One region of the Paenarthrobacter sp. YJN-5 genome, then DNA from elsewhere that is predicted to be linked to it. Evidence: riboswitches for the same ligand, from Rfam matches in the RefSeq annotation. Region 1 holds a riboswitch; each other region holds the start of a gene.
What was found. Region 1 has a riboswitch for thiamine pyrophosphate ahead of thiC (phosphomethylpyrimidine synthase ThiC). Riboswitches for the same ligand answer to the same signal wherever they lie in the genome.

Region 1 (10,293 bases):
GCCGTTGCCATCTACTTACCTGTTGTGCCGGCGGGTACATTCTTGAAAACGTCGGAGTGGCTGTCCAGGACGCTCCACCTGCTGATGGGCCACGCGATGACTTCCGCTTTGCCCTCCACATCCTCAATATTGATGAAGCCACCGTTAGCCTCCTGATGCAAGCGTGAGTCCGCCGAGTGGTTCCTGTTATCCCCCATCACCCAGACCTTGCCCTCGGGAACAACCACATCGAAGGTGTCCGGGGTGGGCACCTCTGCGGGATTGATATAGGTCTCGTCCAAGGGAACGCCGTTGATGCTCACCCGTCCCCCGGCGTCGCAGCACGTCACATGGTCTCCGGGCAGTCCAATAACACGCTTGACCAGGTGTTGTTCGCTGTCATCGGCCATGAGGCCAACGAACTCAAGGGTGTCCCCGACCCAGTCCATGGGGCCCGCCGGCTTCTTCTCGATCGGCGTCAACCACCCCTGGGAGTCCTTGAAGACCACCACGTCCCCGCGGGCCACGTCGAAGGGCCCCGGTACGAGCAGGTTGATGAAGATCCGGTCGTTGACGTCCAAGGTAGCTTCCATCGACTCGGACGGAATCCAGAACGCACGGAACAGGAAAGTCTTCAGGAGGAAGGACAGCACCAGCGCGATGGCCACCACCGTGACGATTTCCTTGAGCCACACAATTGCCACGTTCTGCGTGCGTTTGCCTGCCCGTGCGTTACGCGAAGCCCGGGTATCGTCGGCACCTGCGGTACCCGTTTCCCGTTCAGTGGCACCTTCGGTGCCGGGGGTTCCATCCAAGAGCCGAGCGTCGTCGTCGTGCCTCTCGGGATTTTCTGGAACTCTGTCCGGCATTTAGTGTCCGTTCTTTGTCGGGGTGGCCTGCGGGTAGCGAGGCATCTCTGCAAATCTATCAAGTGGCCAGATAATCCGGACCGGCTTACCGATAACCCGGTCGATCGGAACCATACCGCCACCTGGCGCCCCCAGCAGCGCCCGGGAATCGGCGGAACGGGAGCGGTGGTCGCCCATCAGCCACAAGCGCCCCTCGGGCACAACGACGTCGAACTTTTGCTTACTTGGCTCGTCGCCCGGAAAGAGGTAGGGCTCCTCAACGGCCTGGCCGTTGACCGTCACGCGTCCGGCGTCGTCGCAGCACTGCACGTGGTCACCGGGAATACCCAGGACCCGCTTCACGTAGGTGGTATCGCTGCCTACCAGGCCGAACCACTGCCCGGCGGCGTTGACGGCGTCCACCAAGGGACCCTTTCCGCTGCTGAGCGGGGCAAAGGAACCGCGGCCGTCGAAAACCACGACGTCGCCCCTGGCAATGGGCTTATCCCCGAAGGCCGTCCGTGACACAAGGATCCTGTCGCCTGTTTCCAAGAGCGGTTCCATGGATTCGGACGGGATGTAATAGACATCGATCCACAGCGAGCGGACCAGGCCACTGATGGCCACGGCGAGCACCAGCGCCAGCAACGCAAAACGCCAGCCCTGTTTCCGGGGCTGGCGTTCTGCTGTGTCCATGACTCGTATCCTGTGTTGCGTTGCGGATTGCTCCGGAACCCTCCGGGCACGAATCCTGGACCCGTTGCGTAAGTTGGTGGACTTACTTGGCGAAGTCGCGCTTTTCCTTGATCTTCGCAGCCTTACCGCGCAGTGCGCGCATGTAGTAAAGCTTGGCGCGGCGGACGTCACCCTTGGTGACGACCTCGATCTTGTCGATGATCGGGGAGTGTACCGGGAAGGTACGCTCTACGCCGACACCGAAGGAAACCTTGCGTACGGTGAAGGTTTCGCGAACGCCGTCACCCTGGCGGCCCAGGACGAAGCCCTGGAATACCTGGACACGGGAGTTCTTGCCTTCGATGATGTTGACGTGAACCTTGAGGGTGTCGCCCGCGCGGAACTCCGGAACATCGTTACGCAGCGAGGCTGCATCTACGCTATCGAGGATATGCATTAATCCACTCCTGGTGAACGCCACAGGTCATTCACTTTGGGTCACGGCGGACAAGCCCGGGGCATTGAGGCCCACGGAAATTTCCGCCGAAGATTCTTTATGAACGGTGCCGCCGCTGATTGGCGCCACCGTTTGTCCGACTGTTGGCTGAACTCCCCCTGTGGCAGGTGGCAGCCCAGTAGACACAAGGGTTAATTCTGCCATAAGCGGCACCAACGGGCCAATCACGCCGGTCAGCGCCCGACGGCGGTCAGGACCTTTCGTCCGCGACGGCACCAGGGCGGGGGCTCAGGCGCCCGTCAACGACGTCGTAGCCCAGGTCAGCCAGTGCGGTTCGGTCCGCGCGGCTCAGTCCGGAGGCGTCAAAACCGGCAAGGAGGTCCGGCCTGCGTTCCGCTGTGCGGCGGAACTGCTGGTGCTTGCGCCACTGTGCGATCTTGCCGTGGTTGCCGCTGAGGAGGACGTCCGGCACGTCATGCTCCCGCCAGGATGAAGGCTTGGTGTAGACCGGGTACTCCAGCAGCCCATCGGAGTGGGACTCCTCAATCAGGGACTCCGGGTTGCCCACGACACCGGGCAACAAACGGCCGATTGCTTCCACCATCGCAAGCACCGCCACTTCGCCACCGTTCAGGACGTAGTCCCCCAGGCTGACCGGGCGTACCGTGAAATGCTCATGCGCCCAGTCGATAACCCGCTCATCAATGCCTTCGTAGCGGCCGCACGCGAAAACGAGGTGCTCCTCCTCGGCGAGCTCGTAGGCGAGGGCCTGGTTGAAACGCTCTCCGGCCGGGGATGGCACAATCAGGACCGGCCTCTTCTGTGCGTCCGGGGCCACGGACTCCAGCGCCCGGGCCCACGGCTCGGGCTTCATGACCATGCCCGCACCGCCGCCGTAAGGGGTGTCGTCCACTGTCCGGTGCTTGTCAGAGGTGAAAGTCCGGAGGTCGTGGACATTCAGTTCCAGGATCCCGTCCTGGCGGGCCTTGCCGATGAGCGAGAGTTCCAGGGGCGCGAGGTACTCCGGGAAGATACTGACGACGTCGATCCTCATTCAGCGGACCCCTCGGCGGGTTCGGCGTCGTCGTTGATCTCGAAGAGCCCTGCGGGCGGAGTGATGAGGATGTAGCCAGCCTCGATGTTGACTTCGGGGACGATCTCGTCCACGAACGGAATGAGGATTTCCTTGCCGTCTCCGGTTTCGACCACGAGCAGGTCCTGTGCCGGCATCGTGTTGAGCGCCGCCACCTTCCCCACTACCTGGGAGCCGACCCTGGCCTGGAGGCCCAGCAGTTCGTGCTCATACCAGCCTTCGTCGTCATCCTCATCAAGGTCTTCGGTTACGATGAAGAGCTTGGCTCCGCGGATCAGTTCCGCGGCGTTGCGGTCTGCCACTTCTTCGAAACCGAGCAAGAGGATGTCCTTGTTCCAACGGGCGCTGCGGACGGTCAACGGTCCGGAGGAGGCGGGCTCCACTACGAACTCTGTTCCGGCGACGAACCGCTCAGCGGGAGCGTCGGTCAGTACCTGGACCGTGACCTCGCCGCGGATGCCGTGGGGTTTGCCGATCCGGGCCACCTGGAGCTGCATGGGTTCCTCTGAATTCTGGTTTCATCCGCGGGCCGTGGCCGCGGGGGTGTTTGGTTGATAAAGCAATCCGGCCCCTCCACCATATTCGGTGGAGGGGCCGGACCAAAGGCAAATAATGCTGAGCGCGTTACCGGCGGCGGTCGGTGTCGACGACGTCAACCCTGACCTGATCGCCACCGGCCAAAGCCGCAACCACCGTGCGCAGTGCGCGTGCGGTGCGTCCTTGGCGACCGATTACCCGGCCGAGATCGTCCTGGTGAACACGCACCTCGAGGGATTCCCCGCGGCGGTTGTTCTTGGCACTGACCTTGACATCGTCCGGACTGTCAACAATCCCACGGACCAGGTGTTCGAGCGCTTCTGCCAGCAACTTACTCAGCCTCGGTGGTCTCTGCTTCAGCCTCGACGGCTTCTTCCTTCTTGGCCTTCTTGGTGATGGCTTCCGGAATGATGACGGAACCCTTCTCCGGAGCCACGAAAGCTTCCTTCGGAGCCTTGGTCTTCAGGGTGCCTTCCTGGCCAGGCAGGCCCTTGAACTTCTGCCAGTCACCGGTGATCTTGAGGATCGCGGCAACCTGCTCGGTCGGCTGGGCGCCAACGGACAGCCAGTACTGGGCACGCTCGGAAGCGACCTCGATGTACGACGGCTCTTCGGTGGGGTGGTACTTGCCGATTTCTTCGATGGCACGGCCGTCGCGCTTGGCGCGGGCATCCATGACGACAATGCGGTAGTACGGTGCGCGCATCTTACCGAAGCGCTTAAGGCGAATCTTTACGGCCACTTTTGTGGTCACTCCTGTTTCTGAAACGAGGGTGAACCCGACGTTCTGCACCCGTGGGGCGGGCCATACTAGGGGGTTCGAAGGACAAGATACGAGCACGGAGAGAGGGGCCGCACCGATCAAGTACCTGTCTATTGTGCCAGATAACAGGAGTATTTACGACTTCGCCCCGCGCACTTGCTTGCGAAGTTTAGGAAATTGACCACACGTACAGGCCGGCGCGGTCGATTTTTTCGACATCGCTGGCAAGTGCAGCCAACTGCTGGACGTACCCGCGGGATTCCGCAGCGCCGAACGGCATGTCCTCCTGGGCAGCCCAGGCCTCTGCGACGTCGTCCAGCACGTTGCCGTCGCCTTCGCTCTGGTAGGTCAGCAGCTCGGCGAGGGCCCGCACCATTGCTTCCGGAACGCCGAGCAGCGAATCGCTGGTGACGTCCACCAGGGCGAGTTCATAATCAGCGCCGGAGGCGTGCACTGCCTGCCCTGCAAGATCACCGAGCTGCTCCACCTCAAAATCGGTGATGCCTTCGATGCGCACAGCAGAACCGGCCACATCGGCGCCGCGTTCGAGTGCAGCTGCCCGCTTGAGGGCTTCATCGTGGGTGGCTACAAAGATTTCGGCAAAGCCCATGGAACGTACTCATTTCCTTCGTGCTGACATGCCCCGCCCAACCGCGGGAGGCTGCGCAGGACATGGAACCGGCGCCGCCATCGCCTAGCCTAATGCAGCCACCCGCCGGCGGATGCCGCCTCAGCGGACGGCAACCCGCAGCTGGTTGCGCCACGGATCCTCGAATCGAAGCTCAAGGCCGGTGTGGTGGCTTTGCAGGCCGGCCACGCGGAGACGGTCGGCGAGCGCTGCGACGTCATCATTCGACGGGACTTCGATGAGCACTTCACCCAGGCCCAGAGTGTCCTTGCGCGGGCCCGCTCCCCTACTGTTCCAGACGTTCATGGCCATGTGATGGTGGTAGCCGCCCGCCGAGACGAACAGCGCCTGGCCATGCCACCCCGCGGTCTTTTCAAAGCCAAGGGTGTCAACGTAGAACTTCTGCGCTGTGGCAACATCGCCCACCTGGAGGTGGACGTGCCCGATCCCGGCTGCGGCCCCCTGCTGCCCCACGATGGCGGCCTCGCTCAGGTGTTGCTGGAGATACGCCTGCGGAGGCAGCGCCACGTTGTCCATGACCACGTTCTTGCCGTCCCATTGCCAGACGTTCCTCGGCTTGTCGTAGTACAACTCGATGCCGTTGCCTTCGGGGTCGGTGAAGTAAAAGGCTTCGCTCACCAAGTGGTCGGCACTGCCAACGAACGCGCGGGGTTCGTACTGCGCGGCCGTGGCAATGGTGGCGGCGAGGGACGCTTGGTCCTCGAACAGGACCGCGGTGTGGAACAGCCCCGCTTCCCCGCGCCCGGGCAGCTGCAAGCCCGCTGCGGGAGCCAGATGGACTACCGGCTTCCCCAGGCGGCCCAGGTATAGGCCGCCGTCCTGCTCCGCTATGACCTGCAGGCCGAGGGCGCGCTGGTAATAGTCGCTCATCACCTTCATGTCGCCGACCCTGAGCATGACAGTGCCCATGGTGAGTTCGGCTGGCAGGAGGTCCTGGGTGGATGGCGTGGTCATGTGATGCTCCCGGTAGTTCGGCGGCCGCCTTTCGGCACGTTCTACCTTACTAAATTACTTGAAGCTTCAATTTATTCCTAACGAACTAGGGTGCCCCGCAGAACCACGTGGAAAAGTTCACGCACGGTAGCCAGGGCGCAGCGGGGATCCTCCCTGCAAAGCACGACGTCGGCACTCGCCCCTTCGCTGACGCCCTCGGCTCCGAGCCACCTCCGGGCGCCCCACGCAGCAGCCTCGAGGACCGCTGAAGGCGGCAGGCCGGCGTCGTGCAGTTCCTGCATCTCGTCGGCTATGCGCCCATGCTTGATGACGCTCCCGGCATCAGTGCCGGCATAGATGGAAACACCGGCCTCATAGGCCTCGAGGACCCGTTCGCGCCGGCGCTCCCACAATGCGGTCATGTGCTGCGCGTAGTCGGGAAACTTGGGCCCGGCCTGGGCCGCGATATCGGGGAACGTGGCAATGTTGACCAGGGTGGGAACGATCGGGACACCCTGTTCCACAAGCCGCGGGATGTGCCGCGGCAGGAGCCCGGTGGCATGTTCGATGCAGTCGATGCCGGCATCGAGCATGTCATCCAAGGTTTCTTCCGCGAAGCAATGCGCGGTTACCCGTGCGCCCTCGTCGTGGGCTGCAGCGATGGCGTCCTTGACCACCGCCGCAGGAAAAGAAGGCGCCAGGTCTCCTACGCCGCGGTCGATCCAGTCGCCAACCAGCTTGACCCAACCGTCGCCGTCGCGCGCTTCCTTTCGCACAGTCTCCACCAACTGTTCCGGCTCCACTTCGTGGCCGAGGCCACGCAGGTAGCGCCGGCTCCTCGCAATGTGCCGCCCCGCCCGGATCAGCCTGGGCAGGTCCGTACGCTGCTGGACCCACCTCGTATTGGCCGGGGAGCCGGCATCCCGGACCAGCAGCGTCCCTGCGGACAAGTCCGTACGGGCCTGTTCCAGGGTGGTGGCCTCATCCACCGCCCCGCCGGCTCCCAGGCCGATGTGGCAATGGGCATCAACGAATCCAGGCAGGACCCAGCCCTCCAGCACGGTATCCGGGGCAGCTTCCGGACGGCTGAAGGTCAGGCGGCCGTCCACGGACCACAGGCCCCGGCGTTCCTCATGCGCGGAAACCAGCACCGGACCGCTGAATTCAATGATGTTCGGCATGGCAGAAGCTTAGTGCCGGCGGCCACAGTCCGGATCCGGACCGCATATGACTGGGAGCACCCGCCGCAGCTGTGGTAGCTTCGTCCCTGACCACACGGGAGCCCCTGCAGGGGCTGAGAAAAGGACTGAAGCAGTCTGCGACCGTTGAACCTGTCCGGGTAATGCCGGCGAAGGAAGTGAGTAATCCTTGAGCACCACAGAAACACAGCACAGCCCTGCCCAAAACCTGACAGCTCCCGGTGGGGACGCCGTCACGCAGTCGCTGAAATCCCACTCGCTTGCCTGGGTGGAGGACCCCGGCCACGGCATCCGCGTCCCGGTGACCGAGATTGCCTTGGAGCCCTCCCCCAACGGGAAGGCCAACGATCCGCTGAGGGTGTACCGCACGGCAGGGCCGGGCAGCGATCCCGTCGTCGGGCTTGAACCCTTCAGGGCCGCATGGATCCAGGCGCGCGGCGATACGGAAAGCTACACGGGCCGGGAACGCAACCTGCTCGACGACGGCAAGTCAGCCGTGCGCCGCGGTGCGGCTTCAGCTGAATGGAAGGGAGCGCAGCCCGTGCCCCGCCGCGCCGTCGATGGCGAAAGGGTCACCCAGATGCACTATGCCCGGCGGGGCATGGTCACCCCGGAAATGCGCTTCGTGGCCTTGCGGGAGAACTGCGACGTTGAACTGGTCCGCAGCGAGGTGGCCGCCGGCCGCGCCATCATCCCCAGCAACATCAACCACCCCGAGTCCGAGCCCATGATCATCGGCAAGGCATTCCTGGTGAAGATCAACGCCAACATCGGGAACTCAGCCGTGACGAGCTCGATCGCCGAGGAAGTGGACAAGCTGCAGTGGGCCACCCAGTGGGGAGCGGACACCGTCATGGACCTCTCCACAGGCGATGACATCCACACCACCCGTGAATGGATCATCCGGAACTCCCCCGTTCCCATCGGCACCGTCCCCATCTACCAAGCCCTGGAGAAGGTCAACGGCGAGGCGAACAAGCTCACGTGGGAAATATTCCGGGACACCGTGATCGAACAATGCGAACAGGGTGTGGACTATATGACCATCCACGCCGGCGTCCTGCTCCGGTACGTGCCGCTGACGGCCAACCGGATGACCGGAATTGTTTCCCGCGGCGGCTCCATCATGGCCGGCTGGTGCCTTGCCCACCACCAGGAAAACTTCCTCTACACGCATTTCGACGAACTGTGCGAAATCTTCGCGAAGTACGACGTTGCCTTCTCGCTCGGAGATGGACTGCGGCCCGGCGCCACCGCAGACGCCAATGATGCCGCACAATTCGCGGAACTGGATACCCTGGCGGAGCTGACGGAGCGGGCCTGGAAGTACGACGTCCAGGTCATGGTCGAAGGCCCGGGCCACATTCCGTTCCACTTGGTGCGTGAAAACGTGGAACGGCAACAGCGGTTGTGCAAGGGCGCGCCGTTCTACACCCTGGGCCCGTTGGTCACTGACGTCGCGCCGGGCTACGACCACATCACCTCGGCCATCGGTGCTACGGAAATAGCCCGGTACGGCACAGCGATGCTTTGCTACGTGACCCCCAAGGAACATCTGGGGCTGCCGAACAAGGACGACGTCAAAACCGGAGTCATCACCTACAAGATTGCAGCCCACGCCGCAGACCTGGCCAAGGGCCACCCCGGCGCGCACGAACGCGACGACGCGCTGTCCAAAGCGCGGTTCGAGTTCAGGTGGAGGGACCAGTTCGCACTCTCACTGGACCCGGTGACCGCGGAGTCCTTCCACGATGAGACGCTTCCCGCTGAACCCGCCAAGACCGCGCACTTCTGTTCCATGTGCGGGCCGAAATTCTGCTCCATGCGCATCAGCCAGGACATCCGGGATGAATACGGTTCCGCCGAGGCCCAGGCGGCCATAGCGGAGATGTACAACGGAATGCGCGAAAAGAGCGAGGAGTTCCTGGCAACCGGAGGCAAGGTCTACCTGCCCGAACTCCAGATGCCGGCCCGCGGTGACCAGCGACTCACGACGCCCTGACCGACATACCCCGCCCGACGTCGGCAATGAAGGACCGGATGAACCGGTCGCCGTCGGCGGAGTCCTGGGGACGGTGCCCTCCAGCAGCTACGCGGTGGAGGGCACCGGTATCCCTCAAATACCCGGCAATTTCCTCGTACAACGGCTCCCAGCCGCCGGTCAGCACCAGCGTGGGAACACCGGGCACAATGTGCAGGGGCGCTTCCCACGGCGGGGCCTGCAACCTCAAACGCCGGGCTGAGCGCCGCGCTTCCGGTGTCTGCAGGCCGCCCGCCTCCGCAGCGTAGGCCCGCCGGAAATACTCACGCTCATAGTCGGCGTCGCCGAGTTGGCTACGGACATCGAACAAGGGCTGCATCAGGGCGCGGTGCGACGCCGTAGCGGGAAGTTCGGCCGTCAAGGACAAGCACGCCGGTTCCACCAAGGACAACGAAAACACCAGGTCCGGGCGCTCCACCGCGGCGAGCATGGCGGAAATGGCACCCTGTTCGTTGGCAACCACGTGTCCCCCGCCCGAGTCGGCCAGCGCGTCAACAAGGATGGCCACATCCGCGGAAATGTCCGGCTCAAGGGGCTCGGCCACGGGATCGAAACCGTGCCGCCTCAGGAAAAGGCAGTCATACCGCAGGGCAAGGCCATGCTGTTTTGGCCAGGCCGCAGCGCCGAAACTGCCCAGGCCGTGGACAAAAACCACGCGCTGTTTGTGCATTGGACCAGCCTATGCGAGGGCTGCGACATCACGGGAGGACGACGGCGCATGCCGGGCTGACCGGAGGCCGGTCAGCCTTGCCTGCGCTCTATTTACCCAGGAACTTGTCGAAGCCCTTGGGCAGGTTCAACGAGGACGGATCGAAGTCAGCGGCGCCCTGGCCGAACGCTGCACCCTTGGGGGCAGCCGCGGCAGCTGCGCGCTTGGCCTCTGCCTCGCGCAACTCCTGCGCAGCCTTGGCGGGGTTGCCCGAACGCGCCTTCTTCTTGGGGGCGTTCTTGCCTCCCTTGCGGCCGCCGCCGGGTCCACCCAGCCCGGGCATTCCCGGCATACCGGGCATGCCGCCGCCCTGCGCCATCTTCTTCATCATCTTCTGAGCCTGGGCGAACCGCTCCAGCAGGCCATTGACCTCGGAGACGTGGACGCCGGAGCCTTTGGCGATACGGGCA
Region 2 (10,293 bases), 1.4 Mb from region 1:
CGGGCATGGGACACGTTCGGTGAGATCTCGGTGCTGGCCGTTGCAGCCACCGGTGTGGCCAGCTTGATCTTCGTGCGCAGCCGGGGCGACCGGATCCGCACGTCTGCGGCAGTACCTGAAGGCAGTGTGGGCCGGCGGGTGGAGCGCGATTCCCGCGACAGTGCCACGCTGGCCGTCGCCCGGAAGTTCAGCGACGTGACACGCGATGCCTGGCTTGTGGCAGGCCGTACCCTGGCCCCCGAGCGCAGGTCCATCATCTTCGAAGTTGTCACCAGGTTGATCTTCCACTCCATGATTGTCTTCTCGATCTACCTGCTTTTGGCCGGACACAACCTGCCGGGCGGCGGCTTTGCGGGAGGCCTGACAGCAGGCCTGGCCCTCACCATTCGTTATCTGGCCGGCGGCCGGTTCGAGCTCAGTGAGGCAGCGACGGTCAGCGCCGGAACGCTCCTGGGAACGGGCCTGGCCACGGCGGCTGCGTCCGGCGTCGTACCGCTGTTCCTTGGCGGCCAGGTGTTCCAGAGCGCCATCATCGAGTTCTGGCTCCCGGTGTTCGGGGACGTCAAGTTCGTCACCTCCACCATCTTCGATATCGGCGTGTACGTCGTGGTGGTGGGCCTGGCCCTGGACGTGCTCCGCAGCCTTGGTGCCGAGATCGACGAACACTTTGAAGGAAAGGGAGCCCCCATCGCCGAGGAAGACGCCGCCGAGACCGCCTCTGCAGGGAAGGGCAACGCATGAGCATCAACCTGACCTTGCTGATCGTCATGGGCGTTCTCTACGCCTGCGGGATCTACCTCATCCTGGAACGCAGCCTCACGCGCGTCCTGCTGGGCCTGATGCTGCTGGCAAATGCCACCAACATCCTCATCCTCGCGACCGGCGGCTACGCGGGCCTGGCTCCCTTGTACAGCAAAGAGACAGACCCGGGAGCCTACAACGACCCCCTGCCGCAGGCTTTGATCCTGACGTCGATCGTCATCTCCTTCGCCGTCACGGCTTTCATGCTCGGCATCATCTACCGGACCTGGGCGCTGGCACGGCAAGACGAAATCCAGGATGACGTTGAAGACCGCCGCGTGGCCAAAACACCCAGCTACGACGCTGAAGACGATGCGATCGTTCCCTTGGAAACCTCGGAGTTCGCCATTACGCCGTCCACCCCCGAGGAACGACTGCACCCGGAAGAAACTGAAACCCCCAAAACGGCAAAGAGCCGGGAAGGAGGCAGCGCGTGAACCTCGCTAACCTGTCACCGCTTGCTGTCCTTCTCCCCATCCTGGGCGCTGCGCTGGCGTTCGTCTTGATCCGGCACACTGCGGCGCAGCGTGCCGTCAGCATCGGGATCCTGAGCCTCACGTTGATTCTGGAATCCTTCCTCCTCTTCTCCGTGTGGAACGGCGGCACGACGTCCGTCACGCTGGGCGGTTGGCTGCCTCCGTGGGGTGTGGTTCTGGTGGTGGATCAGTTCTCCTCACTCATGCTGGTGGTCTCCACGGTGGTGAGCCTGGCGGTTTTGATTTACGCAACCGGCCAGGGCATGGCCGACGGCGACCAGGAAGCTCCCGTCTCGATCTTCCACCCCACGTACTTGATCCTCGTGGCTGGCGTGTCCAATGCCTTCCTCACGGGTGACCTTTTCAACCTCTACGTGGGCTTCGAGATCCTCCTGACAGCGAGCTACGTTCTCATGACCCTGGGAGGTACCGGACCACGCATCCGCGCCGGCGTCACCTACGTGGTGGTCTCCGTTGTCTCCTCGGTCCTGTTCCTGATCGCCATCGCCATGATTTACGGCGCCACCGGCACCATCACCATGGCGGACCTGGCCATCAAACTGGCCGAGCTGGACGACGGGACCCGGAATCTCCTGCACGTGATGCTCTTGGTCGCCTTCGGGATCAAGGCAGCTGTCTTCCCGCTGTCGTTCTGGCTGCCGGACTCCTATCCGACGGCCCCCGCGCCGGTCACGGCCGTGTTCGCCGGCCTGTTGACCAAAGTGGGCGTGTACGCCATGGTGCGGACGGAGACGCTCCTCTTCCCGGGGGACACGCTCAACACCCCGCTCATGGTGGTGGCCCTGCTGACGATGGTGGTGGGCATCCTTGGTGCCCTGGCGCAGAGCGACATCAAACGTCTGCTCTCCTTCACGTTGGTCAGCCACATCGGTTACATGGTGTTCGGCCTGGCGATGTCTTCCGTGACGGGGCTGGGAGCAGCGGTCTTCTATGTGGCCCACCACATTACGGTGCAGACGAGCCTGTTCCTGGTCACTGGCCTCATTGAGCGTCGCGGTGGATCATCGTCCATCGACAGGTTGGGCGGACTGGCCAAGCTCTCCCCGCTGCTGGCCCTGCTGTTCTTCGTACCGGCCATGAACCTTGCAGGCATTCCGCCCTTCTCAGGCTTCCTGGGCAAACTCGGCCTTCTGCAGGCCGGTGTGGACCTGGGAACACCGCTGGCCATCACGCTTGTAGTGGGCGGGGTTGTCACAAGCCTCTTGACCCTGCTGGCGATCGCCCGCGTCTGGAACAGGGCCTTCTGGCGCAAGCCCGAGGACGCCGACTTCCCGGACCCCGTCCTTCAATCTCCCGGCAGCGTCGGAGTCCTCCCGCGAAGCATGGTGGGTTCCACCGCAGCCCTGGTGGTCTTCGGAGTGGCACTGACAGTCTTCGCCGGACCGCTCTTCAAACTCGCCGGCGGCTCTGCGGAAATCATGCTGGACCGGGGTGCGTACATCCACTCCGTCCTGGGTGATACCGCTCCCGTGCCCGCGCAGGCGCAGCCGGGTGATGCCAAATGAGCCGTAAACCCATATCCTTCCGGACCGAACTGCCGCTGCTGGTATGGCTCGTCATCGTGTGGGGTGCCCTCTGGCGGGACTTCAGCCCGGGCAATCTGCTGTTCGGCGCGTTGATCGCGATCATTGTGGCCAAGCTGTTCTACCTTCCGCCCGTGGAGCTCAGCGGACGGTTCAACGTGCTCCGGGCATTCCGCTTCGCCCTCATGTTCCTCGGCAAAGTGGCGGCAGCGAGCTTCCTTGTCCTCTACCTCGCCGTGGTTAAAGGGCCCAGCGTGCGCAGCGCCGTCGTCGCTGTTCCGTTGCGGAGCCATTCCGACCTCATGGTGACGGCCACCGGCCACGTCATTTCGCTGATTCCGGGCTCGCTGGTGGTGGAAGTGGACCGCTCCACGTCCACCCTGTACCTGCACGCCCTGAACATGAAAACCGAAGAGGACATCCAGAAGATCCGCCGGGAGGTCCAGGACATCGAGGCCGGGCTGATCCGGATCATGGGAACACGTGAAGAACTGGACGCGCTGCAGGCCGAGCAGCACCCAGGTGTGAAAGGGGCAGCGCTGTGAAAGAACTTGTACTGGTGGTGACGGCGGCAATCCTGAGCCTGGCTGCTGCCGGGGCCATCATCCGGATCGCCGTCGGCCCGTCCCTCCTGGACCGCGTACTGGCATCGGACGTCCTGCTGGCCATCCTGGGCGCGGCGCTGGCTATCGACATGGCCGTGAACCGTCACTTGAACAACCTCATGCTGCTGGTTGCCCTGGCCGTTATTGGATTCATCGGATCCGTGACGGTTGCCCGCTTCGTGGCCGACAGAAGGGGGCAAAGCAATGAGTCCTGATGCAACCGGCCTGGACGCCGTCATTGATGGCGTGACCGCCGTCTTTCTGGTGGTGGGCGCGCTGATGTCCCTGGGCGCCGCTATTGGCTTGCTGCGTTTTCCGGACCTGATGAGCCGCATGCACGCCGCCACCAAGCCCCAGGTGCTGGGGCTGTTCCTGATGCTGGCCTCCATAGGGCTGCAGATGAGGACGTGGTGGGTGTGGCCGGTCCTGCTGGTGGCCTGGATCTTCCAGCTGCTCACCGCGCCAGTCTCCGCGCACATGGTGGGCCGCTCCGCGTACCGCACCAAGCACGGGCACAGGGAACTGCTGACCAAGGATGAACTGGAAGCCGTGGTCCAGCGGGCAGCCGAAAGCCAAAACGAGAACTGATCCGTTGCCCGTGTGCAGGAAAGCTCCTAGATGATGTCTTGGGACTTCGCGAAGCGGGCAATGGCACGCTGGGTTCCGCGGCTGGTGAGCACCTGGATGAGCGTGCTGACGAAAGCCGACACTAACGCGAAGGTCAGGGCTGAGCGGAGGCTCGTCTCGACGTCGTCGTGGCCTGCGGGCGGCTTGTGGCCTGTGGCCTTTTCCCAACCCTTGTTCACCAGTTTGGTGCCAAGGAAACCCGCGCCGAGGCTCACGCCGGCACCCAGAAGCTTGAAGAAGAAGTTCATGACCTCAGCCTAGCGTCACGGCGGTGGGGGCCGCGTTTTACTGCTTGTTCCCGCGTTCCTTCAGGAACGCAGCCATGGAGCCAGGAGGTGACAGGACGGGCCGCACTTGGTGCTCGGCCTGCCACACGGCCTCCACGCTGTGGAACTCCGAGATCTCCTTGAGCAGGAAATAGGTTGGCGGCATGAGCTGGAGCTTGCCTTCTGCCTCTGCCGCCAGGATGCCTTCCACCGGCATCCAGAGTGACTGCCAGGCCTCCGTGGTTTGGTGCTGCGGCTCGGCTCCGGGGGCGGGCCTGGCCACGTAGAAGTAGGTGTCGAAGCGCTTGGGCATGTCCGTGGGCGTCACCCAGTTGGCCCAGGGGCGGAGCTGGGAGGCGTCGAGGCTCAGCCCTGCTTCCTCGAACACTTCACGGATGGCAGCCGCCAACACCGTGCCTGCTTGCGCATGCGGGTCGGAGGCCGCGATCGAGCTCATCGACCAATCGGCCGCATGCCTTTCCAGCAGTTCGGAGGAGTAGTTCCAGCCCTCCGCGTCCGAGGCATCGACGCGACCGCCGGGGAACACCACCATGCCTGCTGCAAAGTCCATGGAAGAGACCCTGTGCTGGACAAAGGCTTCCAGCCCCGCTGACGCATCCCGAAGCAGGATCACGCTGGCGGCAAGGCGGGGTTCGGCCACGGGGGTGTCCTTGGCTGGCTGTTCTGACATGGGATGGGCGCCCCTCTTGCTGCTGTGAATCCGGTGTGCTGAATCTGCTGGCCCCATTCTCTCAGGTGTGCGGCACAGCCGGTCCCGGCTGTGCGCCCGTGAAACAGCAAAAAGGTTTATGACCGGGCCCATAACCCGGCGCACCCCTTCCGGTGTAAACTGGGCACGCCCACAAGGGCAGATTGATAACGACAGGGGAGCGCCGCCGTCGAACCTGCAGGCATGCAGGAGACGCGAGGGCGCTGAGAGTGCGGACAGCCGCAGACCCTCGAACCTGATCCGGTTAGTACCGGCGCAAGGGAGTCGAGCTTCTCAGAGTGTCCGGAACCGGATGGCAGCAGGCCACCGGGAATACCGGGGAGCACTTTCCCCTCCTGTAACCTCAGGAGGCTAAGAATGACCACGTCAAGCGTGAAGAAGACCGGCAACAGCTGGCGCGTTGTAGACATTGTGGTGGCGGCGCTGATTGCCATCGCAGGCGGAGTGATCTTCTGGGCCTGGTCCCAGGGCGCCGCACTCGTATCCGTTCCCATGAATGCTGCTTATCCGCCCCTCACCGGCCTGATCGCCGGCGGGTGGATGATCCCGGCCGTGCTGGGCATGCTCATCATCCGCAAACCGGGAGCAGCGCTGTTCTGCGAAGCCGTCGCAGCAACGGGTGAGCTCATCATGGGGTCCCAGTACGGCACCACGGTCCTGATCTCCGGCATCCTGCAGGGCCTCGGAGCAGAACTGATCTTCGCTGCTTTCCGCTACAAGAAGTTCAACCTCCCGGTGGCCCTCCTCGCGGGTGCCGGGGCAGGACTGTTCTGCGGCCTTAACGATTCCTTCATGCCGTGGGGTTGGAACATCGCCTACGAAGCCGTCGACAAGCTGGCCTACATCGCCTTCACCACCGTTTCGGGCGCAATCATCGCCGGGGCACTGTCATGGGTGGCCACCCGCGGGCTCGCGTCCACGGGCGTCCTGAGCTCCTTCGCTTCCCGGAAAGCCGCGTCAGAGCCAGTCTTCAACTGATGGGACCGGCACAGGTACGGCCCGCCGCCATCTCCGCCAACGGCTGGGGCTGGCGGCATTCCGGCCGGACGGTACCAGCCATCCAGGGGCTGGACCTGCAGATCGAACCCGGGGAACGGGTTCTGCTGCTGGGGCCGTCCGGCGCCGGTAAATCTACGTTCCTGCACGCCCTCGCCGGGGTGCTGGGCGACGAGGAAGACGACGCGGACGAGACCGGTTCCCTCCTCATCGACGGTGCGGCACCTCGCGAACAGCGGGGCCGGGCCGGGCTCATGCAGCAGGACCCGGAAACGCAAGTAGTCCTGTCCCGCGTGGGCGACGACGTCGCTTTTGGCGCCGAGAACCTTGCCGTGCCCCGTGACGACATTTGGGCACGGGTCCATGAAGCGCTCGACGACGTCGGGTTGCGTACCGCTGCCGGCGACGGCCTCGCGTTGGACCACCCGACGGCGGCTCTTTCCGGCGGGCAGAAGCAGCGCCTGGCGCTGGCCGGGATTCTGGCGATGCGGCCGGGGCTGATCCTGCTCGATGAACCAACGGCGAACCTGGACCCGGCAGGCGTGCTGGAAGTCCGGGACGCAGTTCGCCGCTGCCTTGAAAAGACCGGTGCCACGCTGGTTGTAGTGGAACACCGGGTGTCCGTGTGGAAGGACCTGGTTGACCGCATCGTGGTCCTCCAACCGGGCTCGGCCGGTGGCGGAGTGCTGTTGGACGGCCCTCCCGATCAGGTGCTCGCCGAAGCCCGGAGCATGCTCATCACAGCCGGAGTCTGGGTCCCGGGATATGTGCCCCGTACCCGTACCAGGACCACCGCCGAGGGGCCGGCGGAGTTGCTCCTCGCAGCAGAGCACGTGGCCGTTTCCCGCGAAAGGCCGCGGCGGAGGGGTTTCAAGAGCATCCCGCCCATCCCGGTCCAAGCCGGTGTGTCCGCCCAGGTTCGGGCAGGACGGGCGTTGACCATCACTGGCCCCAACGGCGCAGGGAAGTCCACCTTTGCGCTCACGATGGCCGGCCTTCTGGCGCCGGTGGCAGGAAAGGTCTCTGCCGCCGTCGAGCTTTCCGAGGGTGCCGGAATCGATCCTTTCAAGTGGAAGGCGGATCAACTGATTTCCCGCATCGGGACGGTGTTCCAGGAGCCTGAGCATCAGTTCGTCACGGGCAAAGTGATGGATGAGTTGATGTTTGGGCCCCGGCACCTTGGCAGGGGTGAGGAGCGGGTGGACGAACTCCTGGAGAGGCTCCGTTTGACGCACTTGGTGGACGCGAATCCCTACACCCTGTCCGGCGGCGAGAAGCGGCGGCTTTCCGTCGCGACCGTCCTGGCCGCCCACCCGCAGGTCCTGGTGCTTGATGAGCCCACCTTCGGGCAGGATGCCAACACCTGGGCGGAACTCGCGTCTTTCCTGTCCGAGTTGCTGGACCAGGGCACGGCCGTTGTGTCCGTCACCCACGACGAGGAATTCAGCGCAGTGCTGGGCGGCATGGAGTTGCGGCTGGACCCGGCCACTGAAGCTGCCAGGCAGGAAGCGGGTGCGGCATGAGGGATGCGCTAAGCCTCACCGGAAACAACGCGGTGCTGACCAAGGCCAACCCCCTGGCGAAGTTCGTTGCCGTCTTCCTGATTTCGATGGTCCTGGCCTTGTCCATCGACTGGGTATCGGCATCGATCGCCCTTGCCGCCGAACTCGCGCTGTTCCCGCTTGCCGGGCTGACCTTGCGGCTCTTGTGGGTGCGGGCGTGGCCGCTCATCATCGCAGCCGCAATTGGCGGGTGGAGCACTGCGATTGTCGCCGCTGACAGCGGGGCCGTACTGCTCGACGTTGGACTGTGGTCCATCAGCGAAGGTTCCCTTGAGCTGGGGCTGGGTTTCATGCTCCGCGGCTTGGCGATCGCCCTCCCGGCGATCCTCCTGATGACCTGCACGGACCCCACCGACCTTGCCGACGCGCTGGCGCAGAAGGCCCGCCTCCCGCACCGGTTCGTGTTGGGATCGTTGGCTGCGATGCGGCTTGTGGGGCTGATGGCGGAGGAATGGCAAACCATCGGCATGGCCCGGCGCGCCCGCGGGGTGGGATCGCAGGGGAACCCGGTGCAGCGGCTCAAAGCGACCCTTGGCCAGAGCTTCGGGCTGCTGGTCCAGGCTGTCCGGCGGGCGTCGCGGCTGGCTGTGACCATGGAGGCCCGGGGCTTCGGGGGAGCGCAGCGCACGTGGGCCCGGGAGTCCACCTATTCGATGCTGGACGTTTGGGTCTTGCTGGGAGGGGTGCTGATTGCCGCCGCGGCTGTGTTGGCCGCCTTGGGTGCAGGCACGTGGAGCTTCGTCTGGCGCTAGGGGTTCAGCGAGTGGATTGCTCCGCTTGGATTTGTTCGAAGCCGGCCCGCGTGAGGAAGCCGAGTTGGGCTTCCTTTTCTTCGAGCCGGATGATGGGACCCAGCTCGAAGCAGGTCGCCTCCAGCCGTCGAAGCGCCTTGGCGTTCCTGGCATCGGGCTCAACTATGATCCGGTCCTTTCCGGGGACCGAGAACATGTACTTGATGAGGGACGTCGCAAGCCGTGGGGTGAAGTGCGGAATCGGCCGCGTCGCGGGAGCGAGCAGCAGGTGCATGCCGATGTCCTCCTCGCGCGCAGGGTAGGCCTCACCCACGGGATCGTGCAGCGGCTCGTACGTCTGGAACAAAGCCAGCGGCTCCCCGTCCAGGATCACCAGGAAGGCATGGTGCGTGTCCAGGGAGTCCAGGAACTCGTAGATTCCCTGGACTTCCTCGCGTGATTTTTCGGTCATGCCCCAGAACCTTGCCCTTGGCTGCGAGACCCACTGGTGGACCAATTCGATGTCTTCCGCAGGAATGAGCGGGACAATCCGCAACGAACCCCAGCCCGGGAGTTCTTCTGCGTAGATGGTCTGGCGGACGGCAAAGTCCTGTGTTGAGGTGGTCATTCATTCTCCATTTGGTTTGTGTGGCGTGCGTGCCGGAAGCAGCTGTCAGCGCGTTTCCTTGCGAAGACGGCCCCAATCCGTGATCACGGGGATGAGTTCACCCTCGGCCCAGAGGGGGAGTTGGTCGGAAAAATGGGCGCTTTCCGGTCTGCCGGAGGCGCCGAAAGGGACCACCCAGCGGCTTTTGCTTCGCTCGGCAAGGTCCCAGACATAACGGGCGACAGGTCCCCGGAAGCTGCGGTCGTCAACACCGGGAAGGCTCTCCGTGCAGAGGACGCATCCGGTATCCCCGCTGAGCGCGCGTGTTGGTGCCGAACCGGCGAGGTCTCCGGGCAGCACATGGACCGCCAGAAGCTGATGCCGGTCACCCCACGTGCCGCGGTTCTGGCTTGAATCCTCCAAGGCCCTATCCTGCGCCGCATCCTCAAGGGCCGCAGTAGCCTCAACAGGCACCGATATCCCCAGTTCGCCGGCGCGGACCGTCAGGGTTTCGAGCGCGAAACCCACCCGGGAAGCTATGGAGAGCCACGGTCCGAACAAGGGCGAAAATCCCGTCGGCCCGGCAAGGGCAGACAAGGCGGTATGCCTGACGATCCTTTGGACCAGGGCACCCCGCCACGCTGCGAAGCACGCCGCCAGATGGCTCCCGGAGTCCATCCGACCATCCCATTCGAGAAGCCTGGCATGGAGGGACGACGCCTCCGGGGAAAGATCATCTGCATCGAGGGCCGCCAAGAGTTTCCGGAAGTGTGGCCACGGCCCCAGGTACGTGTCCGAGTGAATGGCCCGCATGTGGTCCGCCGTGAAGGGTTCCCAGGTGGCCTCCAAGAGCTCGCGGATCCTCCGCGCCCGGTGTTCCGGAGCGAACTCCAAAGCTACGGAGTCCCCACCGCCGGCTGCGCGATCGTTGGCGCTGACGGCGAAACGCCGGACCTTGGTGCGGGGAAGAGCCACGTACTGCTTGTCCCATCCGTGACGGGAGGAGAAGCCTGGAACAGGCAAGCGACGGTTTGCAGGATTGCGTTGCGGAACCAGGCCGGCCACGAATTGTCGTACGGAGCCATGGATGTCTGCTGTTATGACACTGTTGACGGGTTCCACCCATGAATCGAACGCAGCCTCCACATCTGCCACGCTCCGGCTCCGCAACAGCGGAAGGAGGGATTCGAAACCCAGCCGCCCTTCAACCGACGCGGGGAAGCGCAAGCTCAGCGCGCCGCCGTCGGGCGTTTGTGAAATAACGGGACCGCGGGGCGTCTGGAGAACTTCCACACGGACCGGCTCGCCGCCCCGCACGGTGATGGTTTCGACCCCGGCCTCAACGACC
Region 3 (10,293 bases), 560 kb from region 1:
TAAGCCTGCGTTGGCCCACCGCGCCGATTTCGGGAATGATGAGATGCCGGGAGTACCGTTCCACCTCGGCCGGCGTCAGTCCGTCGGCCGGTTCAACGAGTGGCGGCAGGACCGCGGGCGCAGTGGGGGCAGCAAGAATTGAGGCCATACCCCAATGTATGCCTGCCGATGCCGCCCGGTCATATTACCCACCGGTACAGTGGTCATAACTGCAAAGGAAAGGCGGCAGACTGTGGCTGACGGCGCACGGGCAAACGATGGGGCAGCAGCAAAGCAGGAACGGTCCGGTTCCACCCGCTCAGCAAGGTTGCCGCGGGACGAGCGCCGGGCACAATTACTGAACGCGGCATTGGAGGTTTTCGTTTCCAATGGCTTCCATGGAGCAGCCATGGATGAGATCGCCGAAACCGCCCACGTCAGCAAACCGGTCCTCTACCAGCACTTTCCCTCCAAACGGGACCTCTACATGGCGTTGCTGGACAGCCATCTGGCCGCACTGACGGAACTGATGCTCAGCGCGCTGAACTCCACCACGGACAACAAGGAACGCGTCAAGGCGGTAATGCGCGCCTATTACAAGTTCATTGCCGATGACGACCAGGCCCACCGCCTCGTCTTCGAATCGGACCTCATCAATGATCCCGACGTCAGCTCACGCCTGGAGACGTTCAACAAGACGTTCGCGGACGCAGTAGCCCATGTGATCGCCGAAGACACCAAGCTGCCGCCCCTTGAAGCTCAGTTGCTGGGCCGCGGCCTGGCGGGAATGGCGCAGGTCAGCGCCCGGTACTGGCTGGAAACGGATGGAAACCTTGACCTCGATGTGGCCAGTGATCTGATCTATCGTTTAGCTTGGCGCGGAATCAGTCGATTCCCCAAAGAGTCCTAGGCTACAAATAAGGGACTGACCTAAAACGTTGATTGGCTTGGAGGCCTTGTTGTGGAAGTAAAGATCGGCATTCAGAACGTTGGCCGCGAAATTGTGCTCGAATCCTCGCTCGATGCCGAGGCCGTAGGCAAGCTTGTTTCAGACGCCCTGTCCAAAGGCTCGGAATTGCGCCTCACCGATGATAAGGGCCGTCAGGTCATCGTTCCGGGCGGTGCCCTGGGCTACGTCGAGATCGGCGCTGAGGAAGTTCGTCGCGTGGGCTTCGGCGCACTCTGATCCAGAACGCCCGCAACGCTAAGGAGACCCCATGCTTTCCCTCGTCGTGATGGTGTTCGTAACCGTCGCCACCGGCTTCCTGGTGTGGGCAAACGACAAACGGCATGGCAAGTACGGCATTGCCGTCCCCGCGGGAGTATCCCTCGGAGTCGGGGCCCTCAGCTGGATCGCCTTCATTGCGGCCGGCTTCGGCTACCAGCCGGGGCTGACCTGGATTCCATGGGTCTTGCCGATCGTCCTTGGCACGGCAGCTGCGGCAGGCGTCGCGGTGTTCCTTGGCAGGACCCGGACCCTGCGGGACACTGAAGCGCTCACCAAAGCACTCCGTCTGTAGCACCTTCCCGGCTCAACGGGGCGACTAACAACTGTGGCCACCGCCCGCATGGGGTGGTGGCCACAGTTGTCAGCAGTACCCGCCGTCGCAGCTTTAGTAGGGACTCAGAGGAACTCTGCCCGGCCCTCCATCGCCGATGATGCCAGCGCGTGTTCCCTCCGTGGAATGCGGCCTGCCAGCCTGGCCAGCCTGCCTGCCTTGACGGCGTGCATGAATGCCTCACCCATCTGGACAGGGTTCTGGGCACGCGTCACCGCTGTGGCCAGGAGGACAGCGTCGCAACCGAGCTCCATGGCCAGTGCCGCATCGGAAGCAGTTCCGATGCCTGCGTCCAGGACAACAGGCACGGAGGCACGGGACACAATGACTTCAATGTTGTGCGGGTTAAGGATGCCCAGGCCGGTTCCGATCGGTGCTCCGAGGGGCATGACCGCAGTGGCGCCGAGGTTTTCCAGTCGCAGTGCCAACACGGGGTCGTCGTTGGTGTACGCGAATACTTTGAAACCCCGATTGACCAGTTGTTCAGTGGCGTCGACGAGTTCAACCGCGTCCGGCAACAGCGTGTGTTCGTCCGCGATGACTTCCAGCTTCACCCAATCGGTCTCCAGTGCCTCGCGGGCCAGCTCAGCGGTGAGGACAGCGTCCTTGGCAGTGAAACAACCTGCCGTGTTGGGCAGCACCCGGATGTTGTTGTCCACCAGCAGTTGGAACAGCGAGCCCGTCTCGGCCGGCGAGTAGCGGCGCATGGCCACCGTGGTGAGCTCCGTACCGGAAGCAACCAGGGCCGCCCCCAAACCGTCCAGGCTCGGGGCGCCACCGGTGCCCATAATGAGCCGCGAACTGAAGGCGACACCGTCGATTTCCAGCGTGTCAGTAGTGGTTTCGGTGTTGAGGATAGTCATGGTCAGCCTCCCTGGACTGCGGTAACGAGTTCGAGTTCATCGCCGTCGGCGAGGTTCGTTGCTGCCCACTGGCTACGCGGGACCACCTCCGCATTGCGCGCGACGGCGACACCCAGCTTGCCGCCGTCGGCCGCCTGTCCGCTCGGGTCGAGGATGCGGCCCGTAACGGACGTGACCAGGGTGCTGACGGATGCGCCATCGGCCACGGTGTGCCGGGCGCCATTGAGTGTGATGTTCATGCTGTTTCCTTGGTGGAAGCGATGGATGGTGTTGGAATGCCGCGCCCGGCGAGGGCGCCTTGCGGAGAAAAACGATCCGGACGGAACCGGACCCACCGGTCATCCGCGGAACCGTCGAGCAAGCCGGCCACGATCTGTGCGGCTATGGGGGTCAGGAGTACGCCGTGGCGGAAGAAACCCGTGGCTATGATCAGGCCCCGGACGGCGCCGTCCGGCGCACCCACCCGCCCCAGGAGCGGGGCGTTGTCCGGTGTTCCCGGCCGTGCCCGGGCTGTCACTTCGATGAGTTCCAGCTCACCGACTGCGGGGACCAGGACCTGGGCGTCCCGAAGCAGCTGGTACACGCCTCCGGCAGACACCGCATTCGATCCCGTCGAAAGCCCGTCCTCGCGTTGGGTTGCCCCGATCACCACGGTCCCGTCCTCGCGGGGCACGATGTACACCGGCACTCCCCGCACCATTCCGCGGACTGTGGAGGTCAGCAACGGCCGCAGGTCCTTCGGTACCCGGAGCCTGAGGATGTCTCCGTAAACCGGCCTGAGCGGCAGGTGCAGGTCCTCAGGAAGTCCGCCGGTCGCCGCAGCCGCCAAGCCATTGGCCAGCACGGTTTCCCTTGCCGCTACCACTTGGCCGGTGGAGAGTTCAGCGCCTACAACGCGGTCACCCTCCCACAGCAGCCGCCGGGCCGCCGCTGCCAGCTGGAACCCGCAGCTTGCGCCCGGGACCCATGTGGCATCCGACGGGGTGTGCGCGGCCAATCCGGCGAGTATGCACTCCGCCAGCCGGCGGGGGTCCACTTGGTGGTCGGCCGGGATATCGAAAGCGCATGAAATTCCGGGGCTGAGCAGCGGCTCGCGCTGCCGCGCGTCCCGCAGCATCAACGGCTCCACTGTGAGCCCCGCCGCCTGTTGCACGGAGCGCAGATCGGCGAGCGCCCGTCGATCGGCGGCGTCGGCACCCACCGCGAGCGTCGACGTCGTGCTGTAGCCGGTGGTGACGCCGGTACCGGACAATCCGGACACGAACGTTGGCCATAGCCTGGACGATTCGAGCATCAGTTCCAGGAGATCTTCTTCCTGGTAGTGGAGTTCGCTCACGGGGGCCAGCATCCCGGCCGCTGCAAAGGTTGCTCCACTGGCAGGGTTCGGATCGATGAGGGCCACGGAACGGCCTGTGGCCCGGATCCGGTGGGCGATGCCCAGGCCGACTACGCCTGCGCCGATGACGGCAACGTCTGCTTCGATGGCTTCTGCCATTGGTTTCCTTCCCTACGCCGGTATTAGCCGGATCAGGTCAAGCGGTCGGCTCTGAAGCCCTCTCAGCCGGACGGTCATATGACGCTGTCACGGCTCCCGCAGTACGTGCCCAGTTTAGAGGAACTACTCTGGTTTCCATGACCCAGCCTGATCTCCTGACCGACGCCCGCCTCTACCTGTGCACCGATGCCCGCCGGCGGCAAGGCGATTTCGAAGACTTTGTGGACGCCGCGTTCGAAGGCGGCGTGGACATCATCCAGCTCCGTGACAAGACCCTTGAGGCCGCCGAGGAACTGGAGTTGCTCGAGGTCCTGAACAAAGTTGCCACCCGCCGTTCCAAGCTCTGGGCGGTCAACGACCGGGCTGATATCGCCCGTGTTTCCGGGGCTCCTGTGTTCCACGTGGGCCAAAAGGACCTCCCGCTGCCCGTGGCCCGGCAGCTGCTCGGGGACACCGCTGCCATAGGTCTTTCCACGCATGGGCCTGATCAGGTGGACGCGGCCATTGCGGCTTCGTCGGGCAGCGAAGGACTGGACTACTTCTGCGTCGGTCCCCTCTGGGCCACACCCACCAAACCGGGCCGGACGCCAGTGGGCCTGGGCTTGGTCACATATGCCACCGAAGCTGTGGAACGCGCAGGATCCGCCCTTCCCTGGTTTGCCATTGGCGGGATCGATCTTTCGAATGTGGAGCAGGTGGTTGCGGCAGGAGCCAGCCGCATCGTCGTAGTCCGCGCCATCACCGACGCAGAAGACCCGACGGCGGCGGCCAAAGCGCTGCTCGAAGCCCTGGACGCCTAGGCAGTCAGTCCGAGGCCCGTCATCCGGCGCCCGTGGTGATCGGCGAGTTCCGCCGTCAACCGGCGTACCTCCGCCTTGGCCTGTCCGTCATGAAGTACGGCACGCAGGTCCGGGTGCTCCAACGCCACCCGTTGCACCTGGGTGAGGGCCTCACCGACCAGCCTTCGGCCCCATAGGGCAAGGCGCGAAGCCAACCTGGGATCGTCCCTCAGGGCCCGCATGAGGAGGATGCGCAACGCCTCGGTGGCTTGGTCCGCAGAAGCGACTTTCCGGACGAATTGCTGTGTCCCGGCGTCCAGGAAGCCGGACACCGTCCTGTAGAAGTCCGAGGACACCGTGTCGATGATGTACGCCTTCAGAACAGACTCGTACCAGTCCCCTGGCGGGGTGCGCTCATGGAAGTGATCGAACGACGGCTGGAAGCGAAGCATGGCGTCTTCGGGGTCCCGCCCCATCTCGGTAAGCCTGCCGCTGATCAACGCATAGTTGCCGAACGCACCGACCGCGATCTTGGCAAAGGTAGCCCGGTCCCGGAGGGTAGGGGCAAAGCGGGAGTCCGCGGACAACCGCCCGAACGCTGACAATTCGCCATAGGCCATGGCTCCCAGCAGCTCTGCCGGGAGAACGTCCGCGGGAATCCCGCCAAGAGTGGACGTGCCCATGGTCCAAGACTATCCGCCGTTTTCGGGCTAGTCTGACTTTCGTGTCACATCACCGGATAGCGCCCAACGTCGACGATTCTTCCGACCGGCTCGCTGCCTCCCTGGCTGCCTTGAGGAGCGAGCTGGAACTACCCGGCGACTACCCTGCCGACGCCGAGCATGAAGCGCGCCAGGCGGTTCAAAACCTGCAGTTGCCGCCCCGCAGCCTGCTGGACGTGCCGTTCGTGACCATAGACCCCGCGACTTCCACCGATCTGGACCAAGCGCTGTTCATTCAGCGGAACGATGCCGGCTACAAGGTCCTGTACGCAATTGCCGACGTGCCTTCCTTCGTGGCCCCCGGCGGAGCCTTGGACGCCGAAACGCGGCGGCGCGGGCAAACGTTCTACGCACCGGACGGAAGGGTCCCGCTGCATCCGGAGGTCATCAGCGAGCAAGCCGGGAGCCTCCTGGCAGAGCAGGAATGCAGCGCCTTCGTGTGGGACTTCGACCTCGACCACAACGCGGAAGTGGTCTCCATGTCCGTGGAGCGGGCCACCGTTCGCAGCCGTGCAAAGCTCAGCTACAAGGGTGCACAGAAGCAGATCGATGCGGGAACCGCCCCCGAGGTCCTCATGCTCCTGAAGGAAGTGGGCCTGAAGCGGGTCGAACTCGAGCGCAAACGCGGCGGGGCGAGCCTGAACATGCCCGAACAGGAGATCGTCCAGGTCACCGACGGCGACTACCGGATCGTGGCTGCTCCCTCGCTGCCGATCGAGGACTGGAACGCCCAGATGTCCCTGATGACCGGAATGGCTGCGGCCCAATTGATGCTCGACGGCAAGGTGGGCATCCTGCGGACCATGCCGGCCCCTGATGAGCGCTCCTTGCTCCACTTCAAACGCCAAACCCAGGCCTTGGGAAAACCGTGGGACGGCGACATCAGCTACGGCGAGTACCTCCGGACCCTAGATGGTTCGGATCCGAAGCAATTGGCCATCCTCCACTCCGCCGGCATGCTGTTCCGGGGCGCCGGCTACACCCCGTTCGACGGAGAGGTACCGGAGAACGTCATCCAGTCCGCCATCGGGGCCCCGTACGCGCACACCACTGCTCCACTCCGCAGGCTCATTGACCGCTTTGTCCTGGTGATCTGCGAAGCCCTCAGCAACGGCCGGGAGATCCCCGCCTGGGCGCGGGAAGCGCTGCCTGACCTGCCCGGGATCATGGCTGCTTCCGACTCATTGGCCGGCCGCTTGGAGCGAATGGCCCTGGACACCGTGGAAGCCGCGCTCGCGGCAAACCACGTAGGTCAGGTATTCGACGCCGTGGTGATCTCCGGGTCCAAGCCAGCCAACGGGAACGGCAACGGCAATGGCCCCTACGGCACCGTGCAGATTGCCGAACCTGCCCTCACTGCCCGATGCGATGGTGAGCTGGTGTCCGGAACCCAAGTGCGCGTGCGCCTGGTGAAGGCCGACATCACCGGCCGGGTGATCAGGTTCGAACTGGCCGAATGACACCTTGTGGGCCAGGGAATCCGCGGTGTCGGGCCGCTATGGGCCTCGGGGATTTCGGCCGCAACGGGGTTTTTGTCCGGCACAGGATAGACTGGGACAGTAGTAATGGATGCCCGGTCGTTGATTCAGTTAATTTTTGAACTCAACAAGCCCGCCCCTACGCGATCTTGAGATGTGCCCGCTGGTCCCCAGTGCCAGTACTTAGATAGCCCGCGATCGGCTTCCACTGGAAATGCTTGCGCCAGTTCGTGCTCCGGTACAGCTTTGCCGCCGTTGAGCATGCAGCGCCTGCCCAAATGAATAAGGAAACTCCCTGTGAGTGAATTGCACACCCATGAAGTCCTGACGGACTCCACCGGAACCGAGACCATCGAACCCGAGGAAACGATCACCTCGGACGAGACCCCCCACGAGATCGAAGAGAAGTCCTTCGCCGACTTCGACGTCCGCGCGGACATCGTCGAGTCCCTTGCCGACGCCGGAATTACGCACCCGTTCCCGATCCAGGCCATGACGCTTCCCGTGGCCCTGGGCGGCCATGACATCATCGGCCAGGCGAAGACCGGAACGGGCAAGACCCTGGGCTTCGGCATTCCGGTACTCCAGCGGATCGAAGGCCGCGATGACCCCGGATACGCCAAACTTGCCGTCCAGGGTGCGCCTCAGGCGCTGATCATCGTCCCGACCCGCGAGCTTGCGGTCCAGGTGGCCAACGACCTCCAGACGGCTTCGCGCAAGCGCAACGCCCGCATCGCCACCATCTACGGCGGACGTGCCTACGAACCGCAGATCGATGCCCTCCAGAAGGGCGTGGAGATCGTGGTGGGCACCCCCGGACGCCTGATCGACCTGTACAAGCAGCGCCACCTGAGCCTCAAGAACGTCAAGATGGTAGTCCTCGATGAGGCCGACGAGATGCTCGACCTCGGCTTCCTGCCGGACGTCGAGACCCTCATCGCCGGCACTCCCCCGGTCCGCCAGACGCTGCTCTTCTCGGCCACCATGCCCGGCCCGGTCATCGCCATGGCCCGCCGGTACATGACCCAGCCCACGCATATCCGCGCTGCGGACCCCAATGACGAGGGCCTGACCAAGCGCGATATCCGCCAGCTCATCTACCGTGCGCACAGCATGGACAAGACTGAAGTCGTTGCCCGGATCCTGCAGGCCAAGGACCGCGGCCGCACCATCATCTTCACCAAGACCAAGCGCACCGCCGCGAAGGTGTCCGAGGAACTCGTGGACCGCGGCTTCGCAGCAGCGGCCATCCACGGCGATCTCGGCCAGGGAGCCCGCGAACAGGCGCTGCGTGCCTTCCGCAACAACAAAGTGGACGTGCTCGTCGCAACCGACGTCGCCGCCCGCGGCATCGACGTCGAGGACGTCACCCACGTCATCAACTACCAGTGCGTCGAAGACGAAAAGATCTACCTGCACCGCGTAGGCCGCACCGGCCGTGCCGGAAACAAGGGTACGGCCGTGACGTTCGTGGACTGGGACGACGTACCCCGCTGGGCGCTGATCAACAAGGCACTGGGACTCAACGTCCCCGAACCGGTTGAAACCTATTCCTCATCCCCGCACCTCTACACCGACCTCGACATCCCCGAGGGGACCAAGGGACGGCTGCCCCGCAACAAGCGGATGCTGGCAGGCGTGGACGCCGAGGTCCTGGAGGACCTGGGCGAGACGGGCAAGAAGAACTCCCGCTCGCGCAGCGGAGGACGCCAGGGCGGATCCGGTCGCGATGGTGGCCGCACCCGTGACGGGAAGTCCGCAGACTCCGCCGGCTCCAAGGGCGAGGGTGGACGCAACCGCACGCGCCGCCGTCGTACCTCCGATGCAGAGGGCACCGCGACTACTGGCGCCGCTGCTCCCCGCGAGGAGGGTGCATCGGAGAAGCCGGCGCGTACCCGCCGCACCCGCACCCGTCGTCGCAACGGCGAGGTAGTTTCCGGCGAGGCCGCAGGCACCACGCCTGCCACCACCGAGGCCTAACCGGACGGCGATGGCTGAAACTGTTTGGGCGCCGGACGGCAGCAACCTGGTGGTACATGCGGACAACGCATCGTTCCTCCCCACGCTGCCGGACGGCGCCTTCACACTCATCTACGTGGATCCCCCGTTCAACACCGGGCGGGTCCAGCGGCGCCAGGAAACGCGCATGGTCCGCAACGCGGACGGTGACGGTGACCGGGTGGGCTTCAAAGGCCGTTCCTATGACACCATCAAGGGCGCCCTGCACAGCTACGACGACGCCTTCAGCGACTACTGGTCCTTCCTGGAACCAAAGCTGGTGGAAGCGTGGCGGCTCCTGGCCGATGACGGCACACTGTACCTGCACCTGGACTACCGCGAGGTGCACTACGCCAAGGTCATGCTCGACGCCATTTTTGGCCGCGAGTGCTTCCTCAACGAGATCATCTGGGCCTACGACTACGGTGCGCGGGCCAGGAACCGCTGGCCCACCAAACACGACAACATCCTTGTGTACGTGAAGAACCCGGCCAAGTACCACTTCGACAACGAGGAAGTGGACCGGGAGCCGTACATGGCGCCGGGACTGGTGACGCCCGCAAAACGCGAGCGCGGCAAGTTGCCGACCGACGTCTGGTGGCACACCATCGTCTCCCCCACGGGCCGCGAGAAGACCGGCTACCCCACGCAGAAACCCGAGGGGCTCATCCGCAGGGTAGTGACAGCTTCAAGCCGCAAGGGTGACTGGTGCCTGGACTTCTTCGCCGGTTCCGGAACGCTCGGCGCTGTTGCCGGCAAACTCGGCCGGAAGTTCGTGTGCGTCGATCAGAACGAACAGGCGATCGAAGTCATGCGCAAACGGCTGGGAACCAAGGCGGTCTTCCACGCCGCTCCTGCTTCCCCTGACGGATCAGGCGGCTCCCTTGACGGGTCAGGCGGCGCCCTTAACGAAAGCCTGCACAGCGTCGGCGATCATCTGCACGGCAATAGCTGACAGCAGCAGGCCGGCAATCCTCGTCACGAGTTCCACGCCGTTTTCGCCCAGCACGCGTTGGACGACGCCGGCGAAGCGCATGGCGAGGTAGAGCGAAACGAGCACGGCTGCAATCCCCGCGCCCACAGCCAGGTATTCGGACAGCTCAGTGGACTGCTGCACGAACACCATGACTGCCACGATGGCGCCGGGGCCGGCCATTAACGGCGTCCCCAACGGCACAAACGCCACGTTCTTGTACTTGGCGGCGTTCTCTTCCCCGCTGGTGCTGCCGGTCAGCAGCTGCAGGGCGATCAGCACCAGCAGGAGTCCTCCCGCTCCCTGCAGCGCAGCCAGGGAAATGTGCATGTAGTTGAGGATGGACTGGCCGAAGATCGCGAACACGACGATGACGCCGGTGGCCACCAGCAGCGCCTGCAGGGCTGAACGGTTCCTGTCCTTGGCGCTCATCTGTGCCGTCAGGGA

Region 2: linked by a shared signal. The riboswitch ahead of HMI59_RS02835 (ECF transporter S component) and the one ahead of thiC (phosphomethylpyrimidine synthase ThiC) in region 1 are both predicted to bind thiamine pyrophosphate.
Region 3: linked by a shared signal. The riboswitch ahead of thiO (glycine oxidase ThiO) and the one ahead of thiC (phosphomethylpyrimidine synthase ThiC) in region 1 are both predicted to bind thiamine pyrophosphate.

Annotation. Positions count from the first base shown of each region.
Region 1 is NZ_CP053544.1:2,019,189-2,029,481, reverse strand. It holds gene HMI59_RS09680 (ribonuclease HII) at 1-11, opposite strand, end outside; gene lepB (signal peptidase I) at 12-848, opposite strand; gene lepB (signal peptidase I) at 849-1,523, opposite strand; gene rplS (50S ribosomal protein L19) at 1,606-1,959, opposite strand; gene trmD (tRNA (guanosine(37)-N1)-methyltransferase TrmD) at 2,210-3,013, opposite strand; gene rimM (ribosome maturation factor RimM) at 3,010-3,549, opposite strand; gene HMI59_RS09650 (RNA-binding protein) at 3,677-3,919, opposite strand; gene rpsP (30S ribosomal protein S16) at 3,921-4,331, opposite strand; gene HMI59_RS09640 (hypothetical protein) at 4,522-4,962, opposite strand; gene HMI59_RS09635 (VOC family protein) at 5,083-5,955, opposite strand; gene HMI59_RS09630 (amidohydrolase family protein) at 6,033-7,115, opposite strand; TPP riboswitch at 7,200-7,308, shown strand; gene thiC (phosphomethylpyrimidine synthase ThiC) at 7,303-9,135, shown strand; gene HMI59_RS09620 (alpha/beta fold hydrolase) at 9,122-9,844, opposite strand; gene ffh (signal recognition particle protein) at 9,933-10,293, opposite strand, start outside.
Region 2 is NZ_CP053544.1:600,667-610,959, forward strand. It holds gene HMI59_RS02795 (Na+/H+ antiporter subunit A) at 1-741, shown strand, start outside; gene HMI59_RS02800 (Na(+)/H(+) antiporter subunit C) at 738-1,238, shown strand; gene HMI59_RS02805 (Na+/H+ antiporter subunit D) at 1,235-2,803, shown strand; gene HMI59_RS02810 (Na+/H+ antiporter subunit E) at 2,800-3,366, shown strand; gene HMI59_RS02815 (monovalent cation/H+ antiporter complex subunit F) at 3,363-3,641, shown strand; gene mnhG (monovalent cation/H(+) antiporter subunit G) at 3,631-4,014, shown strand; gene HMI59_RS02825 (DUF4235 domain-containing protein) at 4,041-4,301, opposite strand; gene HMI59_RS02830 (NUDIX hydrolase) at 4,339-5,010, opposite strand; TPP riboswitch at 5,194-5,329, shown strand; gene HMI59_RS02835 (ECF transporter S component) at 5,407-6,027, shown strand; gene HMI59_RS02840 (ABC transporter ATP-binding protein) at 6,027-7,568, shown strand; gene HMI59_RS02845 (energy-coupling factor transporter transmembrane protein EcfT) at 7,565-8,359, shown strand; gene HMI59_RS02850 (GNAT family N-acetyltransferase) at 8,364-8,966, opposite strand; gene HMI59_RS02855 (penicillin acylase family protein) at 9,012-10,293, opposite strand, start outside.
Region 3 is NZ_CP053544.1:1,463,476-1,473,768, reverse strand. It holds gene moeB (molybdopterin-synthase adenylyltransferase MoeB) at 1-148, opposite strand, end outside; gene HMI59_RS07005 (TetR/AcrR family transcriptional regulator) at 233-889, shown strand; gene HMI59_RS07000 (DUF3107 domain-containing protein) at 941-1,165, shown strand; gene HMI59_RS06995 (hypothetical protein) at 1,197-1,499, shown strand; gene HMI59_RS06990 (thiazole synthase) at 1,604-2,401, opposite strand; gene thiS (sulfur carrier protein ThiS) at 2,404-2,640, opposite strand; gene thiO (glycine oxidase ThiO) at 2,637-3,896, opposite strand; TPP riboswitch at 3,889-4,006, opposite strand; gene thiE (thiamine phosphate synthase) at 4,034-4,696, shown strand; gene HMI59_RS06970 (ferritin-like fold-containing protein) at 4,693-5,358, opposite strand; gene HMI59_RS06965 (RNB domain-containing ribonuclease) at 5,400-6,857, shown strand; gene HMI59_RS06960 (DEAD/DEAH box helicase) at 7,173-8,855, shown strand; gene HMI59_RS06955 (site-specific DNA-methyltransferase) at 8,866-9,828, shown strand; gene HMI59_RS06950 (MarC family protein) at 9,766-10,293, opposite strand, start outside.